4 regions of the Arthrobacter sp. Y3221087 genome follow, and region 1 is predicted to be linked to each of the others. Evidence: riboswitches for the same ligand, from Rfam matches in the RefSeq annotation. Region 1 holds a riboswitch; each other region holds the start of a gene.
The links. A riboswitch is a leader RNA that binds a small molecule or an ion and turns the genes downstream of it on or off. The one in region 1 is predicted to bind thiamine pyrophosphate.
Positions count from the first base shown of each region.

Region 2: another riboswitch for thiamine pyrophosphate. It lies ahead of thiO (glycine oxidase ThiO); the one in region 1 lies ahead of thiD (bifunctional hydroxymethylpyrimidine kinase/phosphomethylpyrimidine kinase).
Region 3: another riboswitch for thiamine pyrophosphate. It lies ahead of AC5RUO_RS00055 (ECF transporter S component); the one in region 1 lies ahead of thiD (bifunctional hydroxymethylpyrimidine kinase/phosphomethylpyrimidine kinase).
Region 4: another riboswitch for thiamine pyrophosphate. It lies ahead of AC5RUO_RS18430 (ECF transporter S component); the one in region 1 lies ahead of thiD (bifunctional hydroxymethylpyrimidine kinase/phosphomethylpyrimidine kinase).

Region 1 covers NZ_JBNHFE010000001.1:1,609,489-1,617,256, forward strand. The annotation lists gene AC5RUO_RS07650 (vitamin K epoxide reductase family protein) at 1-555, opposite strand, end outside; gene AC5RUO_RS07655 (Rne/Rng family ribonuclease) at 992-4,360, shown strand; TPP riboswitch at 4,510-4,607, shown strand; gene thiD (bifunctional hydroxymethylpyrimidine kinase/phosphomethylpyrimidine kinase) at 4,615-6,165, shown strand; gene rplU (50S ribosomal protein L21) at 6,428-6,736, shown strand; gene rpmA (50S ribosomal protein L27) at 6,795-7,058, shown strand; gene obgE (GTPase ObgE) at 7,174-7,768, shown strand, end outside.
Region 2 covers NZ_JBNHFE010000001.1:1,166,344-1,174,111, reverse strand. The annotation lists gene moeB (molybdopterin-synthase adenylyltransferase MoeB) at 1-369, opposite strand, end outside; gene AC5RUO_RS05625 (TetR/AcrR family transcriptional regulator) at 454-1,119, shown strand; gene AC5RUO_RS05620 (DUF3107 domain-containing protein) at 1,169-1,393, shown strand; gene AC5RUO_RS05615 (hypothetical protein) at 1,423-1,725, shown strand; gene AC5RUO_RS05610 (4a-hydroxytetrahydrobiopterin dehydratase) at 1,804-2,139, opposite strand; gene AC5RUO_RS05605 (thiazole synthase) at 2,183-2,998, opposite strand; gene thiS (sulfur carrier protein ThiS) at 3,003-3,239, opposite strand; gene thiO (glycine oxidase ThiO) at 3,236-4,558, opposite strand; TPP riboswitch at 4,551-4,669, opposite strand; gene thiE (thiamine phosphate synthase) at 4,697-5,428, shown strand; gene AC5RUO_RS05585 (RNB domain-containing ribonuclease) at 5,511-7,022, shown strand; gene AC5RUO_RS05580 (DEAD/DEAH box helicase) at 7,322-7,768, shown strand, end outside.
Region 3 covers NZ_JBNHFE010000001.1:7,318-15,085, reverse strand. The annotation lists gene AC5RUO_RS00075 (Gfo/Idh/MocA family protein) at 1-688, opposite strand, end outside; gene AC5RUO_RS00070 (YcnI family copper-binding membrane protein) at 752-1,429, opposite strand; gene AC5RUO_RS00065 (hypothetical protein) at 1,557-1,829, opposite strand; partial or broken gene AC5RUO_RS00060 (thiazole synthase) at 2,289-3,088, opposite strand; gene AC5RUO_RS00055 (ECF transporter S component) at 3,107-3,730, opposite strand; TPP riboswitch at 3,791-3,929, opposite strand; gene AC5RUO_RS00050 (cupin domain-containing protein) at 3,986-4,348, opposite strand; gene AC5RUO_RS00045 (ribose-5-phosphate isomerase) at 4,493-4,966, opposite strand; gene rpe (ribulose-phosphate 3-epimerase) at 5,011-5,688, opposite strand; gene tal (transaldolase) at 5,761-6,876, opposite strand; gene tkt (transketolase) at 6,901-7,768, opposite strand, start outside.
Region 4 covers NZ_JBNHFE010000009.1:51,249-59,016, forward strand. The annotation lists gene AC5RUO_RS18410 (UDP-N-acetylglucosamine 1-carboxyvinyltransferase) at 1-693, opposite strand, end outside; gene AC5RUO_RS18415 (glycoside hydrolase family 25 domain-containing protein) at 894-1,727, shown strand; gene AC5RUO_RS18420 (energy-coupling factor transporter transmembrane component T family protein) at 1,724-2,524, opposite strand; gene AC5RUO_RS18425 (ABC transporter ATP-binding protein) at 2,521-4,074, opposite strand; gene AC5RUO_RS18430 (ECF transporter S component) at 4,074-4,697, opposite strand; TPP riboswitch at 4,760-4,895, opposite strand; gene AC5RUO_RS18435 (heme-degrading domain-containing protein) at 4,976-5,527, shown strand; gene AC5RUO_RS18440 (hypothetical protein) at 5,524-5,730, shown strand; gene AC5RUO_RS18445 (DUF4383 domain-containing protein) at 5,829-6,287, shown strand; gene AC5RUO_RS18450 (iron-containing redox enzyme family protein) at 6,349-7,398, shown strand; gene AC5RUO_RS18455 (glycosyltransferase family 2 protein) at 7,395-7,768, shown strand, end outside.

The sequences.
Region 1 (7,768 bases):
AGCGCCGGTGCGGATGGGGATGATGCCGGCGCTGATGTTCCGGATGGTCACCCAGATGAAGAGGGGGATCATGGCGGCCCACACGATCATGCAGAAGGGACACAGGATGTGGATGTCGTAGAGGGCCTGCGACCACAGCCACACCACGAAGGCGAATCCGAGCGTGACGCCCGTCTGCAGGCCCACCCAGAACCAGCGGGCAAAGGTGGCGCCGGACAGCAGTGCCATGCCCACGGTGATGATGACGGCGAACGCCACGATCCCGATAAACATGTTGGGGAAGCCGAACAGGGAGCTCTGCCAGGTCTTCATCACATCCCCGCAGGAAATCCAGGGATTGACGTCGCATACTGTGGTGTGGTTCGGGTCCTGGAGCACGGCAAGCTTTTCCAGGACCAGCGTTCCCGAGGCCAGCCAGCCGACGGCGCCGGTGATCACCAGCAGCCAGCCGAAAGGCCGGTTGCGGGCCATGAAGGGCACGGCTGCGGAACTGCTGTCCGGGCCGGTGGTCCGGTCCGCGGCTTCGGTGCCGCTGGCGGGGGAGATGCTGGGCATTGGTATGGCGTCCTTTTCGTCCGGTGCTCCTTGCCCGATTGTAACGCCGCGGGCTGGAAGCCATTCCCAGGAAATAGGGCAGCAGCCTCCGCCTCCGCCGTGATTTAGTCCGGATGTGAGAGAATGAACCTGGCTGGAAGCCGATCCACATTCGGACTCCGGTCCGGTGGACTGTTCTCAAGACCGCCAATGATGAGCAGGGCAGGCTTCGAAGGCTGACGGCACTCCCGCGACTCCATTGGACGGCACCTGGTTGTGGCATGTAGAACAACGGGTTTCAGGACATCCCCCGGCTCCCACGGGCTGCCGCACCCCAATGCCGGTGCGAACCTGGGAGTATCCACTTGACTTCTGTCAACGCCTGCGGGTTTTGACAATATGTGCCCCAGTGGGTGCCGGATGTGGCGGTACGTCAGGGGCAGGAGTGTAGCTGCATATGGAAAACGAGCAAGACCTGGCCGTTAACGGCGATGCGGCGGCCACGGAGGCCCCCGTCGCACCCAAGCGGACCCGCCGCAAGGCGGCGCCGAAAACCGACGACGCCGGTACCGCCGGCGAAGGCACCGTTCCGGCCGACGCCGCCACCGCGGAGAACGTTGAGGCTGCGGCCGAGGAAACCAAGGCGCCGGCCCGCCGCACCCGCGCCCGTAAAAAGGTTGACGCGGCGGAGCCCCTCCCGGCCTTCGCCGGGGATGCCGCAGAGACTGCAGCCGCAGAGACTGCAGCTGCTGGGACTGACACGGTGGAGGGCGCGCCTGCTGCTTCGGAAGCGGAAGCAGCAGAGAAACCCGTCCGCCGCCGTCGGGTTGCCACCCGGAAGGCCGCTGCCCCGGCAGCCGAAGCTGCAGCAGCGCCCGCTGCGGAAGCTGCCCCGGCGGAAGCTGCTCCGGCGCAACGGGAGCCGGCAACTGCCGGCGAGGCGGTAGAAACCGGTGCCTCCGCCGCAGCGTCTGCCGAGGAGCAATCACCTGAGGCAGCGCCGGAAGAGGCACCCGCAGCCCAGGACGCCGGCCAGGCGCCGTCGGACGCGGCCGCTGCAGGCGATGCGCCGCAACACGCCGCTGCAGGGGAACCCGCCGAAACGGAGGAGCCTGCGAAGGAAGCTGCCAGCCCCTTTGCCTCTCTGTTCCTGGAACCGGCTTCCCCCACTTCCGTACTGTTCCAGGCCCCGGACCTGAGCACTGTGGTGCGCCCGGCTCCGGCCGTCCCGGAGGATGTGGAAGAGGACGACGCCGAGGACGGAGACGCCGACGATTCCGCCGGCCGCCGCAGGCGCCGCAGCCGAGGCCGCCGCAGCCGCAGCCGCCTCGAAGATCGTGACGCGGAGGCTGCCACTGACGGCGAAGCCGGCGACGACGCCGAAGCGGAGGGCGACGAAGCGTCCGCGCTCCTGGAAGAGGGCGTCACATCCCGCCGGCGGCGCCGGCGGCGCCGCGGTGACCAGGACCTCGAACTGACCGGCGGCGGGGATGACGATCCCCCCAACACCGTCACCCGTGTCCGCGCCCCGCGCGCGGTGACCGAGCAGGCCGCCAGTAACCGCGTGACCAGCGTCAAGGGTTCCACCCGGCTGGAAGCGAAGAAGCAGCGCCGGCGTGAGTCCCGCGATACCGGCCGCCGCCGCACGGTGATCACCGAGGCCGAGTTCCTGGCGCGCAGGGAATCCGTGGACCGCCAGATGATCGTCCGCCAGCGCGACGACAGAATCCAGATCGCGGTCCTCGAGGACGGTGTCCTCGCCGAGCACTTCGTCTCCAAGACCCAGCAGGACTCGCTGATCGGCAACGTCTACCTGGGCAAGGTCCAGAACGTGCTGCCCTCCATGGAGGCAGCATTCGTTGACATCGGGCGCGGTCGCAACGCCGTCCTGTATGCCGGCGAGGTCAACTGGGAGGCCGTCAACCTCGAAGGCAAGCAGCGCCGCATCGAAAACGCCCTTAAGTCAGGCGACACCGTCCTGGTCCAGGTCACCAAGGACCCGGTCGGCCACAAGGGCGCACGCCTGACCAGCCAGATCTCGCTGCCCGGCCGTTACCTTGTGTACGTTCCCGGCGGGTCCATGACTGGCATCTCACGCAAGCTGCCCGACGTCGAACGCAACCGGCTTAAGCGCATCCTCAAGGACCGCCTCCCGGAGCAGGCCGGCGTCATTGTGCGCACCGCGGCCGAAGGGGCGTCCGAGGAAGAGCTGACGCACGACATCAACCGGCTCCGCGCCCAGTGGGAAGGCATCGAAAGCCAGTCCACCTCTACCAAGGTCCTGGCTCCCGAACTGCTGTACGGCGAACCGGACCTCACCATCAAGGTTGTGCGCGACGTCTTCAACGAGGACTTCTCCAAGCTGATTGTGTCCGGTGAAGAGGCTTGGGACACCATCGAGGCCTACGTCACCTACGTTGCCCCGGACCTGGTGGGCCGCCTTGAGAAGTGGATCAAGGACCAGGACATCTTCGCCGCCTGGCGAATCGACGAGCAAATCCACAAGGCCCTGGAACGGAAGGTCTTCCTGCCGTCCGGCGGTTCCCTGGTGATCGACCGCACCGAAGCCATGACCGTGGTGGACGTCAATACGGGCAAGTTCACGGGCAGCGGCGGCAACCTTGAGGAAACCGTCACCAAGAACAACCTCGAAGCAGCCGAGGAAGTGGTGCGCCAGCTCCGCCTCCGGGACATCGGCGGCATCATCGTCATCGACTTCATCGACATGGTCCTGGAATCGAACCGGGACCTGGTCTTGCGCCGCCTGGTGGAATGCCTGGGCCGCGACCGCACCAAGCACCAGGTTGCCGAAGTCACGTCCCTGGGCCTGGTCCAGATGACCCGGAAGCGCATGGGCACCGGGCTCCTGGAGGTCTTTGGCGAGCAGTGCGAGGCCTGCGCCGGACGCGGCGTCGTCACCCACGACGACCCCGTGGAGCACCGCCGCGCCAACATCGTTGCTGCCGAGCACCACGTGCAGCGCACCGACAGCCGGCCTGACGCCCGTGCCGAAAGCCACCGGAACGAGGGCCAGCGGACCGACAGCAGCCAGCCCGGGGGACGCCCGGACCGCAAGCGGCGGCGCGGACGCGGCGGCCAGCAGCCCGATGTTGCGCCGGCGCCCGCTGTGCATGTCCACACCGTCCACCCGGACCCGGCCGACGCCGAGCGCCACGCCAAGGCTGAAGCCACCAGGCTGGCCCTTGCCAACATCGCGGCGGCTGCGCATGCGGCGCACCTGCATGACGACGAGGTCGCGGCGGCGAGGCAGGCCCAGTCGGCCCAGCCCGCGGCGCCTGCCGTGGAAGAGAAGCACGACGCCGGTACCCCGCCACGGCCTGCGGCTGTCCTGACCTTCGGCGGCGAGAAGGTTGCCCTGCCCTTCGTGGAGCACGCGGAAGAGCAGCCGCCCCGCCCTGCCCTCACCCTGGACAGGCTCGCGGAAGCCTTCGCCCACCTGGGCGAAACGGCGCCTGCCGCCGAAACCCCCGCGGAAGAACCGGAAGCCAGGCAACCCGAGGCCAGCCCTGGCGAGGCGGAGCAGCCGGTTCCTGCAGAAGCGGAGAAGGACTGGTCTGACCACACGGTGGACCAGTCCCGCCAGCGCCGGCCGCGGCGCAACCGCAGCGCCAGCCGCGCCCAGGGTGCAGCCAACGAAACCAGCGTGCAGCAGCACGAGAACGTTCCGGCACCCAGCGCCGGACACAGCCATGCTGCCAAGGCCCCGGAAACCGGATCGGCCTCACAGGAACGCAAGGAAGGCGCGCCCAAGCCCGCCGAGGCGCCCATCATCCTGGGCGTCGGGGTTCCTGCCTCTGAGCTCTAAGCCCAGGCAGGGCCACTGTGTGACCCGGGAAGTCCCCGCCTTATGGGCCGTTCCCCTCCGTATTCCGGGGGGAACGGCCCATAAGGCGGGGACTTCCTGCGTGCGGTGGCTGTCACTTTTCCCGGCTCCCAGGTCAGCGGCTAGGCTGGGTAACCGACACGGGGTGCCGCGCGAAGGGCCGGCTGAGATCCAGACCCGTTGAACCTGTCCGGCTAGTACCGGCGAAGGGATGTCCTTTGTCTTCGACCCTCTTTATGCCCGCGGAAACTTCCCAGCCCGGCGCCGTCCCGGATGCAACCGTCCAGGCCGCGCCCGGCCAGCCAGCGCTGCGCCGGGACGTGCCGCGCGTCCTGTCCATTGCCGGTTCGGACCCGTCCGGCGGCGCCGGCATCCAGGCGGACCTGAAAAGCATTGCGGCGCACGGCGGCTACGGCATGGCTGCCATCGCCGCCCTCACCGCGCAGAACACCCGCGGCGTGGCTGCCGTCCACCTGCCGCCCGCGTCATTCCTCGCCTGCCAGCTGGATGCCATCAGTGACGACATCAGCATCGATGCCGTCAAAATCGGCATGCTGGGCGACGCCGGAGTAATCGCCACAGTCCGGACCTGGCTGGAGAAGGTGCGTCCCGCCGTCGTGGTCCTCGACCCGGTAATGGTGGCCACCAGCGGTGACCGGTTGCTTCAGGAATCCGCCGAGGCGGCGCTCCGCGATCTGCTGCCGCTGGCCCACCTCATCACCCCGAACCTGGCCGAACTTGCCATGCTCGTGGGCGAAGAACCCCGGGATTCCTGGGCCGGGGCCCTGGAGCAAGGGCGGAAGCTGGCCGATGCCACCGGAGCAACCGTGCTGGTGAAGGGCGGCCACCTGCCAGATGCGCAATGCCCGGACGCACTGGTGAACACCACCGGCCTGCTGCGGGCGGAGGTCATCGAGGTACCGGGGGAGCGGGTGGCCACCAGGAACAGCCACGGAACGGGGTGCTCGCTGTCCTCTGCAATGGCCACGGTGCAGGCGCGGCGGGGGGACTGGGAGGCGTCGCTGCGGGAAGTGAAGCCCTGGCTGGCGGGGGCGCTCGCGGACTCCGCCCGGCTTGAGGTAGGGGCCGGCAACGGGCCCGTGCACCACTTCCACCACCTGCGGGCCGTTCCGCAGCCGGGGTCATTCGAAGCCCTGCTCCGGACTGAAGCTGAAGCGGACCTGGACGCCATCTACAGCCTGGACTTCATCCGCGGCCTGGTCTCGGGCAGCCTGCCGGAAAAGGAGTTTGCCTATTACCTGGCCCAGGATGCCATCTACCTGAACGGCTACTCCCGCGTGCTGGCACGGGCAAGCGCCCTGGCCCCCACGGAGGCGGAGCAGCTGTTCTGGGCCGGATCCGCGCAGCAGTGCCTGGAGGTTGAGTCCGAGCTGCACCGGTCCTGGCTCAGCTCGCGTCCCGTCCAGGCCGAACTTGGCTCCGTAACAAAGTCCTACGTCGACCACCTCATGGCGGCCTCGGCGTCGGGCAGTTATGCGGTGCTTGCCGCGGCTGTCCTGCCGTGCTTCTGGCTGTATGCAGAGGTGGGCAGGACCCTCCACGCCCAGTTCCTCGCCGCGGGCGAACCGGCAGGCCACCCCTACGCGGAGTGGCTCCGGACGTACGCTGACGAGGACTTCGCCGAAGCGACCCGGAAGGCCATTGCCATTGTGGATGCGGCCGGGCGGAGCGGCTCGGACGCCGAGCGGGCAGCCATGGTCACGGCCTTCAAGCAGTCCTGCCGCCTGGAAGTGGACTTTTTCGACGCGCCGCGGCTGCACGCCTGAGCCTGTGGCGCCCGTCCCGCCGGTACCATGGTTGGTGCGCGGCCCCGCCGTCCGGCCGGCCTGTGGTTCCTATCACAGCCGGCGCGCAGGAGCCAGCCTCATTTGCGGCCGAAGACAAAATTAGCGTAGTCTAGTTCTTCGGTGCTTACGCCAACACTTGGGTTATGACCCCACGGCGTTGAGGCACAGCGAGAAGCCAGCCTGTTAGAGCCGGTTCCGCACGCAAATTTAGTTAGAAACGTCGAGAGAAGTGAGTTCCCAAGTGGTGTACGCGATTGTCCGCGCAGGCGGCCGCCAAGAGAAGGTTTCCGTCGGAGACTTCGTTACCCTGAACCGCGTCGCCGGTGGGGCTGGCAGCACCATTCAGCTGCCCGCACTGCTCCTGGTTGACGGTGACAAGGTCACCTCTGCCGCTGCTGACCTGGCCAAGGTAACTGTTACGGCTGAGATCCTGAACGACCTCCGTGGTCCGAAGATTGTGATCCAGAAGTTCAAGAACAAGACCGGTTACAAGAAGCGCCAGGGTCACCGCCAGGAACTGACCAAGGTCAAGATCACTGGTATCCAGTAACCTTCGTTACTGTTCAGGTTTTTAGCAGATCCCCAGAACTTAGAGGCAGGCATTTCAAATGGCACATAAAAAGGGCGCGAGCTCCACTCGCAACGGTCGTGATTCCAACGCTCAGTACCTCGGCGTAAAGCGCTTCGGCGGCCAGGTTGTTTCCGCCGGCGAGATCATCGTCCGCCAGCGCGGCACCCACTTCCACCCGGGCGCCGGCGTGGGCCGTGGCGGCGACGACACCCTGTTCGCACTGACCCCGGGCGCCGTTGAATTCGGTACCCGCCGCGGTCGCCGCGTCGTCAACATCGTTGCTGCTGCAGCTGCAGAGTAACAACCAGCATTAAAGCGGTGGAGCGGGCCTGATGGCCCGCTCCACTGTTCTTTTAACCGCATTACAATCGTGATGGCGCTTTCGGCGCCGCGAAAACAGCACTGAGGAGATTTACGTGGCCAGCTTTGTAGACCGGGTAGTACTGCACGTATCCGGCGGTAGCGGCGGCCACGGGTGCGTCTCCGTCCACCGCGAGAAGTTCAAGCCCCTCGGCGGGCCCGACGGCGGCAACGGCGGCAATGGCGGCGACGTCATCCTGCGCGTGGACCACCAGACCACCACCCTCCTGGACTACCACCACGCACCGCACCGCCACGCCACCAACGGCGGCCCCGGCATGGGCGACTGGCGCGGCGGCAAGAACGGGGAAACCCTCGTCCTGCCTGTTCCCGACGGCACCGTGGTCAAGTCCAAGGACGGCGCCGTCCTTGCCGACCTCGTGGGCGAAGGCGCCGAGTATGTGGCCGCGGCCGGCGGCATCGGCGGCCTGGGCAACGCTGCCCTCGCATCCCAGAAGCGCCGTGCGCCGGGCTTCGCGCTGCTCGGCATCGAGGGCGAGTCCCGGGACGTCGTCCTGGAACTGAAGTCCATCGCTGACATCGCGCTTGTCGGGTTCCCGTCAGCGGGCAAATCAAGCCTCATCGCCGCCATGTCAGCCGCCCGCCCCAAAATCGCCGACTACCCGTTTACCACCCTGGTGCCCAACCTGG
Region 2 (7,768 bases), 440 kb from region 1:
GACGTCCACCAGCGGGTTGAGCGCGGCGATGGCGTCCCTGGCCGATTCGATCTTGGGCCTGCCGACGTCGGCCACCCCATGGATGACCTGGCGTTGCAGGTTGCTGAGGTCAACGGCGTCGTCGTCAATGATCCCGATGGTTCCCACGCCGGCCGCCGCCAGGTAAAGCAGCGCAGGTGATCCCAGCCCGCCGGCACCGATCACCAGGACTTTCGCGTTCTTGAGCCGCCGCTGCCCAATGGTCCCGATCTCGGGAATGATGAGGTGCCGCGAATAGCGCTCCACCTCGGCAGGGGTCAGTTCACCAGCCGGTTCCACCAGGGGATCCAGGGAAACAGAGGAAACATTTGCGGTGAAAGTCGAAGCCATACTTCAATGTATGCCCCGGGATACCGCCGGGTCATATTACCCCGCAGTAAAGTGGAGCTAACCGCAATGGAAAGAAGGACAACCGTGGTCCCTGAAGCACGGGCTGACCGCCCGCCCGCCGCCGAACCGCAGGCGACCCCGCGTCCGGCAGGCCAGCGCTCCGCCCGGCTGCCGCGCGACGAGCGCCGCGCCCAACTCCTTTCCGCAGCGCAGGAAGTCTTCGTGGCCAACGGCTACCACGGAGCCGCCATGGACGAGATCGCCGAGACGGCCCACGTCAGCAAACCCGTCCTGTACCAGCACTTTCCTTCAAAGCGGGACCTGTACCTGGCACTGCTGGAAAGCCACTTGGCCTCCCTGACCGAGCTCATGCTGGGTGCCCTGAACTCCACCACGGACAACAAGGAACGCGTGCAGGCCGTGATGCGGGCCTACTTCCGCTTCATCGCCAATGACGACCAGGCCCACCGGCTGGTCTTCGAATCGGACCTGATCAACGATCCGGATGTCAGTTCCAGGCTGGAAACATTCAACCGGACCTTCGCGGACGCGATCGCACGCGTCATTGCCGAGGACACCAAGCTCCCCCATCTCGAAGCCGAACTCCTGGGCCGGGGGCTGGCAGGAATGGCCCAGGTCAGCGCCCGCTACTGGCTTGAAACGGACGGCAACCTGGACCTCGATGTGGCCAGCGACCTCATCTACCGTTTAGCTTGGCGCGGAATCTCTCGCTTCCCCAAAGAGTCCTAGACTACAAATAAGACATCATCCATGAACTTTGACTGGCTGGGAGGCCCCTGTGGAAATTAAGATCGGCGTTCAGAACGTTGGCCGCGAGATTGTGCTCGAATCGACCCAGGACGCCGAGACGGTGGCCAAGGTTGTGGGCGAAGCCATCAATGCCGGCAGCGAACTGCGGCTGACCGACGACAAGGGACGCCTGATCATTGTTCCCGGCAATGCCCTCGGCTATGTGGAAATCGGCGCCGAAGAGGTCCGCCGCGTAGGGTTCGGCCAGTTCTAGCCGGCACCGCGGACGTCCCTAGGAGATCCATGCTTTCCCTGACCATCGTTGTGCTGGCAGCGGTTGCCGCAGGCTTCATCGTCTGGGCGAATGACAGGCGGCACGCCAAGTATGGCGCCGGCCTGCCCGCAGGCGTTGCCGTCGTTGCCGGGGTCTTGACCTGGATCATCCTGATGATGGCAGGCTTTGGCTACCGGCCGGGCCTGACGTGGCTCCCGTGGGTCCTGCCCGTCGTCCTTGGAGTTGCCGCCGCCGTGGCCGCGGTCCTCTACCTGGGCCGCAGCCGCGCCCGTCAGGACACGCAGCGGCTCACTGCCATCCTTCGCCGCTAGGACCGGGAACTATCCTGCAAACACGCGTGGCCGCCGCCCTCCGGGGCGGCGGCCACGCTCGCTTAAGCGGCTTGGCGACTAGCTTCCGGGGTAGCGCGACGGTTCCGCCTTCGCCCCCACGGCGGCCGCCGCCTCGCTGGCTCCTGCCGCAGCGGTGAGGTCCCGTCCGGTCACCTGCCCTCCTGCGTCATGCGAGGTGTAGCGGATGAAGACGCGGTTGTAGCGCCAGTCCAGGTCCGGGTGGTGGTTCTGTTCCTCAGCAATGCGTCCGACGGCGGCAATCAGCTCGAGTGCGGCAGCCGCCGTCGGCGTCTTGAAGGCGGTCACCAGCCCGCCATCGTGGTATCGCCAGTCGGGCAGCCCTGCGAGGGCCTGGTGGATCTGTTCCTGGGGAAGGGCATCTTTGCCGGCCACTGCTGCTCCTTGCTTGAGGGGCATCAGCCGGCACGGTCCCGGCCTAGAGGAACTCGGCCCGGCCTTCCATTGCCGACGATGCCAGCGCGTGTTCGCGGCGGGGAATGCGGCCCGCCGCTTTCGCCAGCCTACCGGCGATGACGGCGTGTTTGAATGCCTCCCCCATCAGGGCCGGATTCTGCGCCCGCGTGACCGCCGTAGCCAGCAGCACGGCGTCGCAACCGAGCTCCATGGCCAGGGCGGCGTCGGAGGCCGTACCGATCCCGGCGTCCAAGACCACCGGGACGGAGGCGCGGGAGACGATCAGCTCGATGTTGTGCGGGTTCAGGATTCCCAGTCCCGTGCCGATGGGCGCTCCCAGCGGCATCACGGCGGTGGCGCCGAGGTTCTCCAGCCGCAGCGCCAGGACCGGGTCATCATTGGTGTACGCAAACACCTTGAAGCCGCGGTCCACCAGCTGTTCGGTGGCCTCCACCAGCTCGACGGCGTCGGGAAGGAGGGTGTGCTCGTCGGCAATGACCTCGAGCTTCACCCAATCCGTTTCCAGCGCCTCGCGGGCGAGTTCGGCAGTGAGGACGGCGTCCCGGGCGGTGAAGCAGCCGGCGGTGTTCGGCAGTACCCGGATGCCGTGGTCCACCAGGAGCTGGAACAGCGAGCCCGTCTCCGCGGTGGAGTAGCGCCGCATTGCCACGGTGGTCAGGGACGTGCCGGAGGCCAGGAGTGCTGCGCCAAGCCCGTCGAGGCTCGGGGCGCCCCCGGTCCCCATGATGAGCCGGGACGCCAGGGGCACCCCGTCAATAACCAGGGCATCGTCCAGGTTGGGCACAACCGTGGTGGTCAGGGTATCGGATTCGGTCATGGTGTCAGCCTCCCTGCACTGCCGTGACAAGCTCGACGTCGTCACCGTCGGCGAGCGCCGTGGCGAACCATTGGCTCCGGGGAACCACCTGCGCGTTGTGCGCCACGGCGACACCCAGCCTGTTCCCGTCCTTGGCCTGGCCGTCAGCCCCCACGGTACGGCCGGTGACCTCGCTGATGAGGGTGGTGATGGAGGCCCCCTCAGCCACCGTATGGTGGTTTCCGTTCAGGGTGATGTTCATGCTGTCTCCTTGATGTTGACGCTTGCAGCGGAGGTTTGGCGGCCGGAGAAGCGGCCAGGGTTGAACGTTTCCCAGCGGGGGTCCGCGGTGCCGTCCATCAGGTCCCGGCAGATGGCGCCGGCTGCGGGTGACAGGAGGACGCCGTGCCGGAAGAATCCGGTGGCCATGATCAGGCCGGCGATGTGCCCGCCCGGGTTGGAGCCCGGAGCGGCGGGCACCCTGCCCAGCAGCGGGGCGTTGTCCGGGGTCGCCGGCCGGGCCCGCGCCGTACATTCAAGCAATTCCAGCTCGGCCACGGCCGGGACCAGGACCTGCGCGTCCCGGAGTAGCTGATAGACGCCGCCTGCGGACACCGTTCCGGCAGCGGACCGGAGGGCTTGCGGGGGTACGGCACCGGCCCCGGCGAGGGCATCCTCACGCTGGGTGGCTCCGATCACCACCGTTCCGTCCTCCCGGGGGACGATGTACACCGGCACGCCGCGGACCAGGCCGCGGACGGTGGCCGTCACCAGCGGCCGGAGGTGCTGCGGTACGGCGAGGCGGAGGATGTCCCCGTAGACCGGCCGCAGCGGCAGGAGCAGGCCCGCGGGCAAGTCCATCAGCGCAGCGGCATCCAGTCCATTGGCCACCACGGTTTCTCCGGCCAGCACTGTGCCGCCGCCGGCGAGCCGGGCTCCCGCAACAGTGTCATCCGCCCACAGCAGGCCCAAGGCCCTGTCCGGCACCGCGTAGCCTTCCACTGCGCCCGCAACTGCGGGGCCGCGGCCGGCGGCTTCCCCGGCGAGGGCGTTGCGAAGGCAGGACACCAGGAGCCGGGGATCCACCTGGTGGTCCGCGGGGGTGTCGAGGGCACACGCGATGGCGGGGCTGAGCAAAGGTTCCCGCCGCCGCGCCTCGCGGACGGTCAACGGCTCAACAGCCAGGCCATTGGCCTGCTGGACCGCGCGCAGGTCCATCAAAGCCCGGCGGTCGGCGGCGTCGGCACCTACGGCGAGGGTGGGCGTCGTCAGGTACCCGGTTTTCTCCCCGGATGCACAGGACAGGTCCGCGATGAAGCCGGGCCACCGGGCGGAAGAGGCCAGCATCAGGTCCAGGAGATCCTCTTCCTGGTAGTGCAGCTCGCTCACCGGTGCGAGCATCCCGGCTGCCGCCCAGCTGGCGCCGGAGCCGGGGGCGTCGTCGATCAGCGCGACGCTGCGGCCTGAGCGCTGTGCTTCCCAGGCGATTGCGTGGCCCACCACTCCGCCGCCGATGACTGCGACGTCGGCCCTGATGGTGCCGTTGGGGGGCTGCGGGGGTGCTGTGTTGGGGGTGCCCATGTGTCTCCTTCCCTACGCCGGAATTACCCGGATCAGGTCAAGCGGTCGGCTCTGACGCCCTCTCAGCCCGGCGCTTTATGACAGCTGCCGCAGGCTCCCGCAGTACGAGGCAAGTGTAGAGGAACTAGGCTTGCAGCCATGAATGTGTCCCACTCCGCTGCCGCTGCCGGCGCCTCCGCAACCGATGCCTTCACCACCGCCGAGGGAACCGCAGGGCTCAAGTCTGCCCGCCTCTATCTGTGTACTGACGCCCGCGCTGACCGCGGTGACTTCAGGGATTTCGTGGATGCCGCCTTCGCCGGCGGAGTGGACATTATCCAGCTCCGCGACAAGACCATCGAGGCTGCCGAGGAGCTGGAACTGCTGGCCGTCCTCAGGGAGGCTGCGCAGCGCCATGGCCGGCTGTGGGCAGTGAATGACCGCGCCGACGTCGCGGTGTTGTCCGGCGCGCCGGTGTTCCACATCGGGCAAAAGGACCTCCCCCTGCCCGCGGCACGCACCCTGCTGAACGGCAACGCCGCCATTGGACTCTCCAGCCACACCCCGGAACAGGTGGATGCCGCACTCGTTGCCGCCGCAGGGCCTGCCGGGTTGGACTATTTCTGCGTCGGGCCGGTCTGGGCCACCCCCACCAAACCGGGCCGGGCCGCCGTGGGACCGGAGCTGGTGAAATACGCTGCAGCAGCCGCGGCCAAAACCGGCAACGAGGTGCCGTGGTTCGCCATCGGCGGCATCGACCACTCCAATATCAGCGAGGTGGTGGAAGCGGGGGCCCGGAGGATTGTGGTGGTGCGGGCCATCACCGAAGCGGCGGATCCCGCCGCGGCGGCGGCCTCACTCCTGGCCGTTTTGGACGCTGCCGCGTCCTGACCTGCCGGCGGGCAACACGGCCCTGCCTTCTATCCCGCCAATGGCCTGCATATTCGGCGGTCTTCGGGCTAGGCTGATTTTCGTGTCACACCATCGGCTGGCTCCCAACGTCCATGAGCACAACAACGCGCTGGAAGAGGCCCTGGGCGCGCTGCGGACCGAGCTGGAGCTGCCCGGGCCATACCCGGAGCACGCGGTCCGGGACGCCGAAGCGGCCGTGGCCGCGCTGGAGCTTCCGTCCCACGACCTGACCGGGGTCGAATTCATCACCATCGATCCGGCCTCGTCCACGGACCTGGACCAGGCGCTCTTCATAGAGGCCGACGGCGGCGGCTACCACGTGCTGTACGCCATCGCCGACGTTCCGGCCTTCGTGAAGCCGGGCGGACCGCTGGACCAGGAAACGCGGCGCCGCGGGCAGACCTTCTACGCCCCCGACGGCCGAATTCCGCTGCATCCGGAGGTCATCAGCGAAGGGGCGGGGAGCCTGCTGCCTGGCCAGGAGTGTCCGGCCTTCGTCTGGGACTTCCGCCTGGACGGCAATGCCGAAGTCACCTCTGCCACAGTCAGACGGGCACGGATGCGCAGCCGCGCCAAGCTGAGCTACAAGGGCGCGCAGGCCCAACTGGACGCCGGCACCGCATCCCCGGTCCTGCAGCTGCTGAAAGAGGTTGGCCTCAAGCGCGTGGAGCTGGAACGCGCCCGTGACGGCGCCAGCCTGAACATGCCGGAGCAGGAGATCGTCCAGCTCCCCGACGGCGGTTACCGCATCGCCGCCGCGCCGCAGCTGCCCGTGGAGGACTGGAACGCCCAGATTTCGCTCATGACGGGCATGGCTGCCGCGCAGCTCATGCTGGACGGCAAGGTGGGCATCCTGCGGACCATGCCCGCGCCGGACGAACGCTCCCTGAACCACTTCAAACTCCAGACGGAGGTGCTGGGGAAACCGTGGGACGGCGAGGTCGGCTACGGCGAGTACCTGCGCAGCCTGGACCCCACCGAACCGCGGCAGCTGGCAATCATGCACTCGGCGGGGATGCTGTTCCGCGGAGCCTCATACACCGCTTTTGACGGCATCGTACCGGAGGCTGCTGTGCAGGCCGCCATCGGTGCGGCCTACGCGCACACCACCGCTCCCCTGCGCCGGCTGGTGGACCGCTTTGTGCTGGTGATCTGCGAGGCTCTCAGTAACGGCGGCAACGTTCCTGGCTGGGCGCGGCAGGCCCTGCCGTCGCTTCCCGAGATCATGGCCGGCTCGGACCAGCTGGCGTCCCGGATGGAGCGGATGGCGCTGGATACCGTGGAGGCCGCGCTGCTGGTCAACCATGTCGGCCAGGAGTTTGATGCCATCGTCATCTCCGGCTCGAAGCCCCAAAAGGACAACGGCAACGGCGGCAGCCCCCGCAATGGGAATGGGAAGAACGGAAACGGGAAGAACGGTAACGGCAACGGCGGTTCCGGCATCATCCAGATCGCCGAACCTGCTGTAACAGCCCGCTGCGCCGGCGACCTGGAGTCCGGCACCAAGGTCCGCGTCCGCCTGCTTTCCTCCGATATTGCCACCCGCGAGGTCCACTTCGAACTGGTCGGCTGACGCCCGTTGCGGGCCGGCTTCCCGCCCCGAAGGGTGCAAAAGCCGGGATTGCGGCCCTGTACGGCTAGACTGGAGAAGTAGAAATGGATGCCCGGTCGTTGATTTCCTTGATTTGAAACCAACAAGCCCGCCCCTACGCGATCTTGAGATTTGCCCGCTGGTCACCAGTGCCAGCATTAGATAGCCCGCGATCGGCTTCCACTGGAAATGCTTGTGCGCCCGAGCGTGCTCCGGACCGGCCTTGCGGCCGGCCCGTCGAGCAGGCAGCGCCAATGCCCAAATGAATAAGGAAACTCCCTGTGAGTGAATTGCATACCCACCAGCTTCTGACGGACGAGACCGGCACCGAGGTGATTGAGCCGGAAGAGACCATCATCTCGGACGAGAAGCCGCACGAAATCGCGGAGAAGTCCTTCTCCGACTACAACGTCCGTGAGGACATCGTCGAATCGCTGGCCGACGCCGGGATCACCCACCCCTTCCCCATCCAGGCCATGACCCTGCCGGTGGCACTGTCCGGGCACGACATCATTGGCCAAGCCAAGACCGGCACCGGCAAGACCCTCGGTTTCGGCATCCCCGCCCTGCAGCGCGTCATCGGCCAGGACGACCCCGGCTACGCCAAGCTGGCGGTCCCGGGTGCACCGCAGGCACTGGTGATTGTCCCCACCCGCGAACTGGCAGTCCAGGTGGCCAACGACCTGCAGACCGCATCCCGCAAGCGCAACGCCCGCATCGCCACTATC
Region 3 (7,768 bases), 1.6 Mb from region 1:
ACAGCGCTGTTACGCTGCCGGGGAAGCGCAGTATGCCCGCAATACTGGTGTCGATTCGACCCTCGTCGTTGGCGTCGCGGTAGTTGCCGAATGCGTTGACTCGGCTCGGTTCCTGGGCGGTAACCATACGGCTGACGTTGACGCAGTAGCATCCCGTGTCGAAAAGTGCGCCGCCGCCGAGCTGGCTGTACCAGCGAATGTTGTCACCGCTGCCGGCGTCGAACGAATGCCCGACGTGAATAAAGGTCAGTTTGCCTACGGCATTGCCCGCGAGCAGTTCCTGCAGCTTTTCGAAACGCGGGTGAAAGCGGTACATGAAGCCTTCCAGGACTTTAAGCCCGGTCTCCTCGGCCTTTTGTCTAACCTCATCGCATTCGGCGGCGCTGGTCACCAGTGGTTTTTCACAGAGTACGTGCTTGCCTGCGTCCAAGGACTTCAGTATCCACTCGAGGTGGAGTGCGTTCGGCAACGGAATATACACAGCGTCGATGTCCGGGGAAGCAAGAAGCGCGCCATAGGAGCTAAACGCCTGCGGGATCCCGTGCCTGTCCGCGTATTCCCTGGCCTTTCCCTCGGTGCGGGAGGCGATGCCAACGACTTCCCCGTTCTTCGCCTCCTGCAGCGCCGGGATTGTCTTACGGACGATACGGGCGGTGCCGAGCACGCCCCAACGCAATTTATCGCTCATCTAAATCTCCTCGACGAATGGTGCGCGTACGTGCGAGGGCAGTTACACCGGTGATCAGCCCGATCAGCCTGCTGCAAGGCCGAGCCATCCTACTGCCGATCCCGCATCAGTGGCAGCGGAGATGCTGGACGCAGCCGCGGCCGGAACGTGGGCGTTGGGAGTTGCAGTGCTGCCCTGTGAGTGGCCATCCGTCTTTGCCGTGGTGGTGAAGGCGGGGGCCGGGTATTCTGGCTCGGCTTGGCTCTCGCTGGTTTCCTGTTCCCATTTCACGGTGTTCCCGTCGGTGTAGGTCTGGGACGCAGGCAGGATCAGTTCAGTACCGGCTTTGGGCAGCACGCCGACCGAGATGGAAAAGGTTTGGTACTCATGCGGACCGATCTGGTGAGCTTCATCCGCGGTCCAGATGACGGAGGTCGGCGCCTTGGTGACGGTTGCGCCGTTGACGGTGACGGGCTGCGGCAGTTCGCTGTTCACCACCTCTGCCTTCCACCCGACCACGGGCTTCACGGAGACGGAGGTGAATGGCGTCTCCGTGGGCAGGGAGATTTCGAGTTTGCTGGTTCTGGCCGTTTCGGATTCGTTTGGCACCCGGAAGGTTAGTTGGGTGTAGCTGCCCTCGGCTGTGCCGTCAGGGTCGACGCGGACGTGGGCGGAAGCTGTGCCTGTGCTTAGGGCCACCAGCCCGGCAGCCAATGTTGTGGCGGCGACGGTGCTAAGGGTACGGCGAGGTGATGTCTTCATGGCAGAATGCCTTTCGCGGAACTAAGGGATGGTGAGGTCAAGAAACCCAGGCGGGGCATGGGGCGCACGCCTGTTGTCGGCGGCGGCCGGTCCCTGGTTTCCTGTGTTCCAGACGGAAGGCGGGTACTCAGGTGGCCGCGGGGACGGCTGGTGGCGGACCTCGCCGGGTAGGAAGTCGCAGCGAGGCGGCTGCCGGGGAAGTTACGACGTCGGTGCGCCACCGGGTGCGGACCGTCGGCGGCAAGGCGATGAAGTCAGGGAGTCGCACGAGCGGCTCAAGCAAGGTGGCTACAAGGCGCAACGCATCCTCGCCACGAGCCAGGAGCAGCGCTGTGACCAGAGTGGCAACGGCGTGGGCAGTGAACATCAGCCATCCGCTCGCTGCGTCAGCGGAAGACATGACGATCCCCACGGAAGTGTCTGTGCCAGGAGCCGGCAGGTGTCCGGCATGCGGGAAGCGGGCAACAGCAGAGCCGAGGTGGGGTGCTGTCCGGGGCCGAGAGCGTCAAGGGACCAATGCAGCCACCCTTGGCCGGCGCCCAGCGAACAAAGAAGCCCAGGTACCGAGAACCGGTGTGAGGAAAGCATCACTATCGGAACCAAGGTCACAACGAAGAGCGCGGCCATGACCTCGGGCCGGGGCGCGTGACCGCCACCAGCGAGGTGTCCGCCCGCACCGAGAATGAAAATCAGGGATCCCACCAGACCGGCGCGGAGCAGCCGGACGGACGTTTGTGTCGTCATCTCTGCTCCTTCCCGGCATCCATGATCCCGTCATGTGTGGTCGTGGGAAACGCTGTATCAGGATGGTTTTACCTACCGTTTTGGACGGCTTGCAGTCGGTGGTGCCTGCACCCCGTTACAGGAACTCGGCTCGTCCTTCCAAGGGTGATGACGCCAGTGCATGCTCGCGGCGGGGTATGCGGCCGCCGCGGTTCGCCAGCCTTCCAGAGAGGACTGCGTGTTTAAATGCGGTGGCCATGCGCACCGGATTCTGTGCCCGGGTGACAGCTGTAGCCAGCAGGACAGCGTCACACCCCAGTTCCATTGCAAAGGCCGCGTCCGAGGCGGTTCCGATGCCAGCGTCGAGCACGACGGGCACGGAAGCGCGGGACACAATCAGCTCGATGTTGTGCGGGCTCGGGATGCCCAGGCCCGTGCCGATGGGTGAGCCAAGGGGCATAACGGTGGAGGCTCCCAGATGCTCGAGCCGTAGGGCCAGGACCGGATCATCGTTGGTGTACGCGAATACCTTGAAGCCGCGGTTGACCAATTGCTCCGTGGCATCGACCAGTTCCACGGCATCGGGCAACAGGGTGTGCTCGTCAGCTATCACCTCGAGCTTGCCCAGTCGGTTTCCAATGCTTCGCGCGCCATTTCGGCGGTGAGCACCGCATCTTTTGCCGTGAAGCAGCCTGCGGTGTTGGGCAGCACCCGGATCTTGTGGTCGAGCAGGAGTTGGAATAAGGAACCGGCCTCCGACGGCGAATAGCGCCGCATGGCGACGGTGGTCAGCTCGGTCCCAGAAGCAACGAGGGCGCTTCCGAGTCCGTCCAGGCTGGGGGCTCCGCCAATGCCCATAATGAGCCGCGAAGTTATTTCGACTCCGTCAATGATCAACGGATCGCTGTCCACGCACATTTCGGTGGTGATGGTCATCAGCTAACCTTTCAGGCCTCAGGAGAGGACGGACTCCGTGGCTGCCTTGCGCGAGGCAAAGGAGCTCAGGACCCCGGTCTTCGCCAGGCCACGGGTCGCGATCCATGACAGGGCACCGGCGATGACCGCGCCGGAAATCGCGGTGAAGATGATGTAGGCAAGCTTGTCACCGCCGGAGTACGCAATGTTCCAGCCCCACGGCGCGAAGGAATCGTTCAGGCCGCAGAACAGGCCCGCGGCAGCACCGGCCAGCAGCGACACCGGCAGGTTGAACTTCTTGTAAACGATGATCGCGAAGATGATTTCAGCGCCCAGGCCCTGGACCAAGCCTGAGAACAGCACCGAGGCGCCGTACTGCGAGCCCATCAGGAGCTCACCGGTGGCTGCCACGGTCTCGCAGAACAATGCCGCGCCGGGCTTGCGGATGATCAGCATGCCCAGCACTGCCGGGATCATCCAGCCGCCGGCGATCAGGCCGGTCAGGGGCGGGTAAACCGCGTTCATGGGCCCGGAGACCGCGGCCGCGCCCTGGGACCAGGCCCAGAAAATCACGCCGCCGGCGATGGCGATCAGGGCCGCCACCACGATGTCCACGACGCGCCAGGACTTGCTGGTGGTCTTCTTGATTGCTGCAGTGCTCATGAAAAAATCCTCCTGGGAAACAGGAGGGGAAAGCACGGCACGCGGCTACTGCCGTTACCGGACTTCGAGAACTCGACTCCCTTGCGCCGGTACTAGCCGGATCAGGTTCGAGGGTCTGCGGCTGTCCGCACTCTCAGCGCCCACCTGCGGTCCCCGGCCATGGCCAGTGCCGGATGGCGGCGCTCCCCTGTCGTTGTATGAATGGCTACAAACTGTAAGGCCTGGCACGTGTCCAGGCCTTACAGTTTCCCTGGGTCAGGGCGTGAAAATGACGAAGAATTTTCTGATGCGCTCCTGGATTTCCCAGGTGCCCTTCCAACCGATGGGGAAGATAGCTGCGGTTCCGGCCTCTACGGTAGTCGGCTCTCCGCCATCCTCGGTAACCACCATGCGGCCTTCAAGGACGTAGATCGACTCGCCGCGCTCCAGAAACTCCCATCGTGAAAGGCCTGGGTCAGCTTCCCAGACTCCGGAGAGGATCCGGGAATCATCGCTGGTAAAGGGGATAGTGATCCGCGTCGGAATCTCGTCGCCCAGCACTTCGGCCAGGGGTGGACCGAGCGGTGCTTCGTCCAGCTTCCCCTGGAAGAGGGCGGTCGGCTCGAAAGTTATGCTCATGTGAATCTTCCTTTCTGGGTTGCTCCCCCGGGACGGGAGAGTCGGTGTTGGGATCCCCGACTGGTCTAAGCAGCGGGAGAACTTTCCGGGATGGCTGGCGGCAGGGTTGACGACAACCTTGGCCCGGGGTTTTGTTGGTGGGGGTTATTCGACGATCTCGCCCGTGGTTTCGAAGGTAGCGATTTTGCCGATGCGGCGCTCATGGCGTTCGGCATTAGTAAATGGTTCTGCCAGGAATGCTTTGACCAGTTCCGTGGCCTCTTCGACGCTGTGCTGCCTGCCTCCGACGGCGACCACGTTGGCATCGTTGTGTTGGCGGGCGAGCCTGGCTGTGTCGAGGTTCCACGCGAGGGCTGCCCGGACTCCCTTGACCTTGTTTGCGGCGATTTGCTCGCCGTTGCCGGAGCCGCCCAGCACGATTCCGAGCGCGTCCATGCCTGCCGCCCGGTCGGCCACGACGGCGGCGGCGGCGTTGATGCAGAATGCGGGGTAGTCGTCCTCGGCGTCGTAGGCGGCCGGTCCGTGGTCCACCATCTCGTAGCCGCTGGCTGCGAGCGAGGTGATCAGATGGGAGCTGAGCTCCATGCCGGCGTGGTCGGTTGCGATGTGAACGCGCATTATGGGTCCTTCAAGATTGGTAACGGTGATGGGGCGGCCTGCTGCTATGCGAAGGCAAGCTGGCCGTTCGCGCGCAGCGACTCGATTGCCTCAGCAGGGGAAGGTTTGCCGTACACGGCCGAGCCCGCGACAAAGACGTTGGCGCCGGCCTCGGCGGCACGGGTGATGGTTTCTTCCGTGATGCCGCCGTCCACCTGGATGGCTACGTTCACCCCTGAACCGTCGACGGCGGCGCGAGCCCGGCGGATCTTGGGCAGCATCACGTCCAAAAAGGCCTGGCCGCCAAAGCCCGGTTCAACGGTCATGATCAGCAGCATGTCCAGTTCGGAAAGCATGTCCAGGTACGGTTCCACCGGCGTGGCAGGGCGCAGGGCCATGCCGGCCTTCGAGCCCCGGGCGCGAAGCTCACGGGCAAGCTTGATCGGTGCAACCGATGCTTCAACATGGAAGGTGACCGAGGCAATCCCGGCGTCAGCGAACTGGGGGGCCCAGGTGTCAGCATTGGAAATCATCAGATGGGCATCCAGCGGCACAGGACTGACCTTCTGGATCCTTTCCACGACAGGCAGGCCGATGGTCAGGTTCGGGACGAAGTGGTTGTCCATAACGTCCACGTGGACAGCATCGGCATTGCTGATGCGGGCAAGCTCTGCTTCGAGGTTGACGAAGTCGGCCGACAGGATGCTGGGATTGATACAGCAATTTAGGGGTGGCTTGGACATGGTGTCCGCCTTTCTGATCTGCGGCCACTGCGCGGGACCCCTATGGGTCCCGCGCAGGGCGCACTCAATGGTTCAGGATGCCTTCCGGGCGCTGGAGAGCGCGCCCTCAACATCGGCCAGCAGTTCCTTCCAGCTGGCCACGAACTTGTCCAGACCTTCGGATTCCAGGAGAGTGACGACGTCGTTGTAGGAGACGCCGAGGCGCTCGATGGCGGTGAGCACACCTTGTGCTTCCTCGTATGTGCCGGTGATCGTGTCGCCGGTGATCACGCCGTGGTCGAAAGTGGCGTCCAGCGTTTTCTCGGGCATGGTGTTTACCACGTCGACGGCGGCGAGTTCGGTGACGTAGAGGGTGTCCGAGTAAGCGGGGTCCTTCACACCGGTGGAGGCCCATAGCGGCCGCTGCCGGCGGGCGCCGGCTTGAGCCAGGACTGCCCAGCGTTCAGTGGCAAACAGCTCCTCGTAGACCTGGTAAGCCAAGCGGGCGTTGGCGACGCCTGCCTTGCCCTTGAGCGCCCTGGCTTCGTCGGTGCCGATGGCGTCGAGGCGCTTGTCGATCTCGGTATCCACACGCGAAACGAAGAAGGACGCCACCGAATGGATCTTCGAGAGGTCGTGGCCGTTCTCCTTGGCCTGTTTCAGGCCGGCCTGGAAGGCGTTGATGACGGCACGGTAGCGCTCCAGCGAGAAGATCAGGGTCACATTGACGCTGATACCCTCGGCCAGAACGGAAGTGATGGCCTCAAGGCCCTCAAGGGTGGCCGGGATCTTGATCAGGACGTTGTCTTTGTCGACCTTCTTGAACAGTTCTTTGGCCTCGGCGATGGTGCCGGCGGTGTCCCAGGCGAGGCGTGGGTCCACCTCGATGGACACGCGGCCGTCAACGCCGTTCGTCGCGGCGGCGATAGGGGCGAAGAGGTCACAGGCGTCCGCGACATCGGTGGTGGTGATCTCGAAGATCGTCTCCTCCACGCTGCTGCCCCGCGCGGCAAGCCCGGCGATGGCGGCGTCGTAGTCGGTGCCCGAAGTTATCGCGGCCTGGAAGATGGACGGGTTGGTGGTCACGCCAACCACGTTCTTCTCTTCGATGAGCTTCTGCAGCCCGCCGCTGGAGAGCCGGCCTCGGGAAAGATCGTCCAGCCAGATCGATACTCCGGCGTCGGAGAGCTGTTGGGTGGGAGTAGTCATTGTCTTTTCTCCTGAAATCGGTTGTTAGGCCTGCAGGCCTGCGAGGGAGACCTTAGCGGCGGCTGTGACTGCTTCCGCCGTGATGCCGAACTCCTGGAAGAGACGCTTGTAGTCAGCGGAGGCGCCGTAGTGCTCGAGGCTGATGGAACGGCCGGCATCACCGACGAATTCCTTCCAGCCCAGGGCCAGTCCTGCTTCAACGGAGACACGCGCCCTGACCGCGGACGGGAGGACCGACTCACGGTAGGCAGCGTCCTGCTTGTTGAACCACTCAACGCACGGCATGGAGATGACACGGGTGGCGATGCCTTCGGCCTGGAGTGCTTCGCGGGCCTGGACTGCCAGCTGCACTTCGGAGCCGGTGGCGATCAGGAGCACCTGGGCCGGGACGGTGGCACCGCCATTGGATGCCTCGGCCAGGACATAGCCGCCCTTGCCCACACCTGCCGGGGAAGCGAACGTGTCACCCTCGGCGGTCCCCTCGCCGCGGGCGAAAGTCGGAACGTTCTGGCGGGTCAGGACGATGCCGGCCGGGTTGCTGTGGTTTTGCAGCATGGTCTTCCATGCGATGCCAACCTCGTTGGCGTCGGCCGGTCGAACAACATCCAGGCCCGGGATCGCACGCAGGGTGGAGAGCTGTTCCACCGGCTGGTGGGTGGGGCCGTCCTCGCCCAGTCCAATGGAGTCGTGTGACCACACATAGATGGACCCGACGCCCATCAGGGCGCCGAGGCGGATGGCCGGCTTCTGGTAGTCACTGAAGATCAGGAACGTCCCTGAGAACGCGCGGGTCTTGCCGTGCAGGCTGATGCCGTTCACGATCGAGGCGGCGGCGTGCTCGCGGATGCCGAAGTGCAGGACGCGGCCGTAGGGGTTGCCCTTCCAGGCTTCC
Region 4 (7,768 bases), on a different contig from region 1:
GAAGGAACGGTCCTGGGCATCCGCCGGCGGCGCCTGGATGGCGTAGAAGCCCGCCGTGGCCTCCACCGAAAGCCCGAACTGGCGCAGGGCCTGCATGTGCGGCTCAACCGTGCGGGTCCCCAGATCGCAACCCCCGGCATACGGAAGCCGGTATTCCTCCGTCTCATCCAGCAGCGGACCCAGCAGCATGATGACGCTGCGGGTCCGGCGCGCGGCATCCACGTCCATGGCCTCAAGGTCCAGGACGGCCGGCCGGCGGAGCCGCAGGTCGGTATCGTTCAGCCACGTGCACTCCACACCGATGCTGGTTAGGACCTCCACGATCCGGTTGACTTCCTCAATCCGGGCCAGGCGGCGGAGCACGGTGGTGCCGCGGTTGATCAGGCTGGCGCAGAGCAGGGCGACGCCGGCGTTCTTGCTGCTGTTGACGTCGACGGCGCCGGAGAGGGTCCGCCCGCCCTCCACGCGCAGGTGCGTCATCTGCGGCTTGCCCACGTTGACGATGCTCCGGTCGAAGATGCTTTCCAGGCGCTGGATCATCTTCAGGCTCAGGTTTTGCTTTCCCTGCTCCATCCGGGCCACTGCGCTCTGGCTGGTTCCCAGCTCGGCAGCCAGCTGGCCCTGGGTCCAGCCCTTCTCGGTCCGGGCATCCCTCAGCATGGCGGCAACGTGCTCAGTGGTTTCCTGCGTCATGCCAGAAATATATCATAAATGAGTTATTCGGCGTCATCACAGCCGCGTAACGCCCCTCCCAGGCCAAACCCTACCCGCTTTATGCGATAGAAACCTTGATGGAAACAACCTCCATTCTTGAGCATCAGCTGCTTGTTCCGTCGGCACCCCGGCGGGAGACTGGAAGTAACGTTCCTTCCCCGGCATCAAGGAAAGGCGCAATGCTCCGGCACCATGCCCGCCCGTTCCCGTTCAGGCTTGCCTGGCTGCTGGCGGCAGCCGTCCTGCTGGCCGTAGCGGGTCCTGCTTCCGCGGCGCCCTCCCCGGGCGAGGGCGGCCAGTCCCTGCTCGGCAACGACGTGTCATGGCCGCAGTGCAACAAGGATCTGCCTAAGGGGCAGGCTTTCGGGATCGTCGGCGTCAACAACGGGTTGGCGAACACCACCAACCCCTGCCTGGACGAACAACTTGAGTGGGCAGCCGCTTCCCCCGGCCTGCCTGGCCAGCCAGCGGTGTCGCTGTATGTCAATACCGCGAACCCGGGAAGCTCCGGCTCCTGGTGGCCGGACAGCGACGAATACCCCATCGGGCGGCAGGTCCACAACCCCTACGGCCCCTGCAGGGAGGGCGACTACGGCAAGGCCTGCGCCTACATGTACGGCTGGGCGAAGGCCTACGACGACGCCTACATCCGGGGAATCACTAATCCCGCCGACTATGTCTGGTGGCTCGACGTGGAGACCGAAAACAGCTGGTCCGGCGACAAGGACGCCAACCGCGCCGTCCTGGAGGGCATGACGGACTTCTTCCACAGCATCAACGTCAAGGGAGTGGGCATCTACTCCACGTCCCTGCAGTGGGGCCGGATCGTTGGCAACGTCAGCAACACCAGCAACCTGTACCGATTGCCGAGCTGGCTGGCCGGCGCCCGCAGCGCGTACCGGGCGGCCGGCGCGTGCCTAAACGCACCGCTGACGGGTGGGGGTACCGTGGTCCTGACCCAGTTCGTGGCGCGGGGCTTCGACTACAACCATGCCTGCACGCCGGAACCCTAGCTTCCCAGCCACACCATGTTCCAGGTGCCGGCAGACACGGCCGCCACCACTGCGAGTCCTGCCATGAGCAGGCCGCCCGCCAGCACCCACGCATCCAGCGCACTGTAGGTTGAGGCGCGGGCCCAGGTTCGGGTCCCGCCGCCAAATCCACGCGCTTCCATGGTGACTGCCAGCCTCGACGCCCGCCGGATGGCCTGAACCAGGAGGCCGAAGCTTTGCCCCAGGGTGGCTTTCGCCCGCTGCAGTACGTTGCCGCGCGACCCCACGCCGCGCGCGCGGCGTGCCATGCCAATGGTTTGCCACTCCTCCGCCAGCAGGCCCACCAGGCGCATGGCGGCCAGGGTGCCCAGCACGAACCGGTGCGGCAGGCGGGCCTTCTGGGCCAGCGCGTCCGCGAGATCGGTGGGATCGGTGCAGCTCATCAGCAGCACCGCCGGCAGCGCAATCGCGAGCCCGCGGAGCATGAACCCGAGCCCCGTCTCCAGGGACCCTTCGCTCATGGTCCAGATGCCGACGTCGATCAGCGTCCTTCCGCTGTCCGGCGCGAGGATTGAGGTGCTCCAGCCGCCCACGGCGGCGGCGAGGATCAGCGGCCACCCGCGCTGCCAGAGCAGCGCGAGCGTGAGCCCGGCAAGCGGGAACAGCAGGACCTCGAATGCCAGCGCCACCGAAGCGGACACCCAGTCGATGGAAAGCGCCAGGACCACGGTGATCAGGAGGACGGCGGCCAGCTTGCTGAGCGGATTGGCGCGGGTCAGCAGGGCGTTGTTGCCGCGCAGGTGCAGTTCCTGCCTCACAGGGCTACCTTTTCCGCCGCGGCCAACTTCAGCTCGGTTCCGCCCAGGGCGGCGGTGAACTCGGCGTCGTGGGTCACGGACACCACGGCGGTGCCGGAGTCCAGGAGCTCGGAGAGGAAGGACGCCAGCTCAGCCCAGGTGTTGGCGTCCTGGCCGAATGTGGGCTCATCCAGGACCAGGACCTGCGGGCTGGCCGCCAGGACGGTTGCCACCGAGAGCCGCCGCTTCTCCCCGCCCGAGAGGGTGTAGGGATTGGCATCCACCAGGGGCGTGAGCCTCAGCCGCTCCAGCAGCTCGTCAACGCGGTCCTCGCCGTGGCCCAGATGGTGCGGGCCAAACAGCAGCTCATCATGCACCCTGCCGGTGACAAACTGGTGTTCCGGCTCCTGGAACACCGTGCCTATCCGCTCGATCAGTTGCTCGGCCCTCCACCTGAAGGGGTCGATTCCCGCGCCCCGGCTGAGGCGGGTTGTTGCCGAGATCTTGCCCGCAACCGGCTCCAGCAGCCCCGCGAGGGTCAGTGCAAAGGTGGACTTACCGGCACCGTTGGGCCCGGTGATGGCAAGCGCCTGCCCGGCCCGTACCTGCGCGGTGATGTCCTCCTGCACCGGAAGCGGCTGGATTTTCCGGAATCCGCTGCGGCGCGGGCGTTCCCGGGAGACAGCCACTTTCTCCGCGGCCAGCATCAGGTCTCCCGCGCCCGGACAGGTGGCGTCTGTGCGGGGACGGGTGGCCGGCACGTAGCCGGGCACCCACACCCCTGCGGCGGCCAGCATGGTGCGGGCCTCGTCCAGGACCCGGTCCGGCGGACCTTCCAGGAGGACGCCAGAATCGGCGGCTGAGCCTGGTTGCAGGACCACGATCCGGTCCACCAGGTCCTTCCACACCGACACCCGGTGCTCCACCACCACCAGCGTGGCACCGGTCTTGTCCAGGCAGCGAGCCACGGCGTCCCGGACCTCCAGCACCCCGGCCGGATCGAGGTTGGCGGTGGGTTCGTCCAGCAGGATCAGCCCGGGCCGCATCGCCAGGATGCCTGCCAGCGCAAGCCGCTGTTTCTGCCCGCCGGACAGCGCCGACGTCGGATGGTCCAGCGGCAGGTGGGACAGCCCGACGTCGGCGAGCGCCTCGTGCACTCGGGTCCAGATGGCGTCGCGGGGGACGGCGAGGTTCTCCGCGCCGAACGCGACGTCGTCCCCGACCCTGGAGAGGACCACCTGGGTTTCGGGGTCCTGCTGCATCAGTCCGGCCCGTCCGCGCTGCCCCCGGGGGGACCCGCCGTCGACGAGCAGTGAACCTGACTCGTCGGAGTCGCCGGCCTCGCCGTCGTCGTTCACATCGCCCAGGACCCCGGCGAGGGCGTGCAGCAGCGTGGACTTGCCGGCGCCCGAGGGTCCGAGCAGCAGGACGCGCTCCCCCGGTGAGATGTCCAGGTCAAGGGCGTGGACGGCGGGCTTGGCACGCCCTGCATGCCGCCAGCCCCAGCCACGCGCCGTGACTGCGGCCGGCCGCACCGCCCCGGCCGTGCCGTGGTGGGTAGGTGCCTGCATCAGGAGAAGACAGGCTCCGTTGCTGCCTTGCGGGAAGCGAAGGAGCTCAGGACCCCGGTCCTGGCCAGGCCGCGGGTGGCGATCCAGGACAGGGCACCGGCGATGATCGCGCCGGAGATGGCGGTGAAGATGATGTAGGCCAGCTTGTCACCGCCGGAGTACGCGATGTTCCAGCCCCACGGCGCGAAGGAATCGTTCAGGCCGCAGAACAGGCCCGCGGCAGCACCGGCCAGCAGCGACACCGGCAGGTTGAACTTCTTGTAGACGAAAATCGCGAAGATGATTTCGGCGCCCAGGCCCTGGACGAAGCCGGAGAACAGCACGGACGCGCCGTACTGTGAGCCCATCAGGAGCTCACCGGTGGCTGCCACGGTCTCGCAGAACAGCGCAGCGCCGGGCTTGCGGATGATCAGCATGCCCAGCACTGCCGGGATCATCCAGCCGCCGGCGATCAGGCCGGTGAGGGGCGGGTAGACGGCGTTCATCGGGCCGGATACCGCGGCCGCGCCCTGGGACCAGGCCCAGAAAATCACGCCGCCGGCGATAGCGATCAGGGCCGCCACCACGATGTCCACGACGCGCCAGGACTTGCTGGTGGTCTTCTTGATTGCTGCAGTGCTCATGAAAAAAATCCTCCTGGGAAACAGGAGGGGAAAGCACGGCAGACGGCACTTCGCCGCTGCCGGACTTCGAGAACTCGACTCCCTTGCGCCGGTACTAACCGGATCAGGTTCGAGGGTCTGCGGCTGTCCGCACTCTCAGCGCCCACCTGCGGTTCCCGGCCATGCGGGCCCGACGGCGGCGCTCCCCTGTCGTTATGTGTTGCTTGCTTGAATAATGCATTGGATTGCCCTGTTGGGCGTGGTCCAGTTTACACCGGGACAGGGGTAGATTGTGGGCCATGACTGCCAATCCGCCGCATGTGACTGAGTTCGATCCAGACTCCGATTCCGCCCAGCCGGAGGGATCCCTGCAGGTCCTCATCGGCCGCGTCGAGGGTGAAATCCATGAACTCCAGTTTCCGGGCTTCTCCATGGATGATGCGCTCAACCTTGGCCTCCTCCTGGTGGAGCTGGGCAAGGAGCGCGGCCTGCCCATCGCTATCGACATCACCAAGGGCGAACAGGTCCTCTTCCATGTGGCATTGCCGGGCGCCACGCCGGACAACGAACACTGGATCCGCGCGAAGCAACGGACAGCCGCACGGTACGAAGTGCCTTCCCTGCTGGTGGGGCTGCGCGGGCGGCTGCGCGGAGGCAGGATCGAGGACGAGGGCTGGTTCGACCAGACCCGCTACGCGGCACATGGCGGGTCTTTCCCTGTCTATGTGACGGGCGTGGGAGCGGTGGCCACCGTCACCGTGTCCGGGCTGCCGCAGGTGCAGGACCACGACCTGGTGGTGGAGGCCATGCGTGAGGTGTTGCGGTCGACCGGGGCTGACGGGGCACCATGACCGGCACTCCCGCTGACAATCCCGTCCGGGCGGCGGTGGACAAGGCCGAAGACGAGATGATCTTCATCGGCCCGGACCATCCCTACTATCCCCTGCTGGCCGAGCTGGTGTCCGCCGTCGGCAAGGCCTGGCAGCAGGGGTATGAGCAGGGCCGCAGCGGCGGGCACCACCCGAACCCCTACACTTGGACCGGGCTGGCCTGACGGGTTTCCAGCTGCCGGCGGGGAAACAAAGCCTGCTTAGCTTTTATTAGTAATCATGCTTACTATGTTGTTTCCACCGCGTACGAGGAGTCCAGGACATGGCAGTCAGCACCCGCCCACCGGGCGTCCGAACCGCGCTGCAGTGGTCCACGCTGGCTGTTGCCGGCATCTTCCTGTTCGCCGGCATCCTTGGATTCGTTCCGGGTATCACCAGCAACTACGGCTCCCTCGACTTTGCCGGCCCCGGTTCAGAGGCCCTTTTGCTGGGTACGTTCCAAGTGTCCGTCCTCCACAATCTTGTCCACCTCCTCTTCGGCGCCGCCGGAGTGTTCATGGCACGCACCCACCGGCAGGCCCGGAACTTCCTTATATACGGCGGCGTCATCTACTTGGTCCTCTGGCTGTACGGACTGCTCATCGGGGACGACACCCCCGCGAACTTCATCCCGGAAAACTATGCGGACAACTGGCTGCACCTCATTTTGGGGCTGGCCATGATCACGCTTGCGGTCCTCCTCTCCCCGCGGACCACGCCGGCGGACAGCCGGAAATCCTGACCACACCCACCGGCCGCCAGCGCAGACGGCACGGTCACAACCCGAGACCTAGGAGCAACCCATGCGAATCCCGGAACCCCGAGGCCCCATCAGCAGCACGCTGTTCAACGTACTTGCAGGCGCGCCTGGAGGCTCCGTCGAATCATTGGCCGGGCTGCGGGAGCTCGCCTCGAACCGGCTGGCCGAAACCGTGGACATCATCGGCGACGACGATGCCCAGCTGGCCCTTTTCTGCCTGTACGAGCTGCACTACTCCGGGCTGGACGGCGTCACGGACCACTGGGAATGGGATGCCGGGCTGATCCAGGTCCGGCAGATCCTGGAAAAGCCGTTCGAAGCGGCCCTTCGGGCGGCGGCCGCCGAGGCTGCCGGAGAGCTGGAACTTCCGGGGGAGCTCACCAGCGACGCGGTGGCGGATGTGCTGTTCGGCTTGGCCGGCAGGGACACCGGCCCCAGCGTCTCCCGCTATGTGGCCAAGAAGGCCAGCCTGGACCAGCTCAAGGAGTTCCTGATCCACAAGTCCGTGTACCAGCTGAAGGAGGCGGATCCGCACACCTGGGCGATCCCCCGCCTCAGCGGCCGGGCGAAGGCTGCCTTGGTGGAAATCCAGGCCGACGAGTACGGCGGCGGCCGCCCGGACCGAATGCACAGTGCCCTTTTCGCCCGCACCATGCGGGGCCTGGGGATGGACGACTCCTACGGCGCGTACGTTGACGCCGTCCCGGCGGTTTCCCTGGCGGCCGTCAACCTGATGTCCCTGTGCGGGCTGAACCGGCGGCTCCGCGGCGCCATCACCGGACACCTGGCCATCTACGAGATGACGTCTTCGCAGCCCAACCGCTTCTATGGCAACGGCTTCCGCCGGCACGGCTTCGATGCCAGCGTCACCCACTACTTCGACGAACATGTGGAAGCCGATGCGGTCCACGAGCAGATCGCGGGCCGCGACCTTGCCGGCGGGCTGGTGGAAGCCGAGCCGGAGCTGCTGGACGACGTCCTGTTTGGGGCAACGGCAGTCATGGCCATCGACAGCAGGCTGTCCGCCCACCTTCTTGACTCCTGGGAAGGCGGCCGCTCCTCGCTCAGGGCGGCAGTTCCGGCGGCAGCGTGACCTCCCCGGCCAGCGGAGGATCCGCCGCACGGCTCCCCGCGGAGTACATCCTTCCCCTGCGCTGGACAGATGACACCGGACTCGCCGACCTGGTGGACTACCTGCAGCGCCTGGTGGCCTGGATCCCGGTCACGGTGGTGGACGGCTCCGGCCCGGACCTGTTTGCGCGCCACCGGGAGCAGTTTCCGCCGCAGGTGCGCCACATCCGCCCTGCGGGCTGGACGGAGTCGGGCAGCGGCACGCCGCAGGGCAACGGGAAGGTCGCGGGCGTCGTGACAGGCGTGTGCGAAGCCAGGGCGGAACTGCTGGTGCTGGCCGACGACGACGTCCGATACACGCGCGGGTCCCTCGCCGCCGTCGTTGACCACCT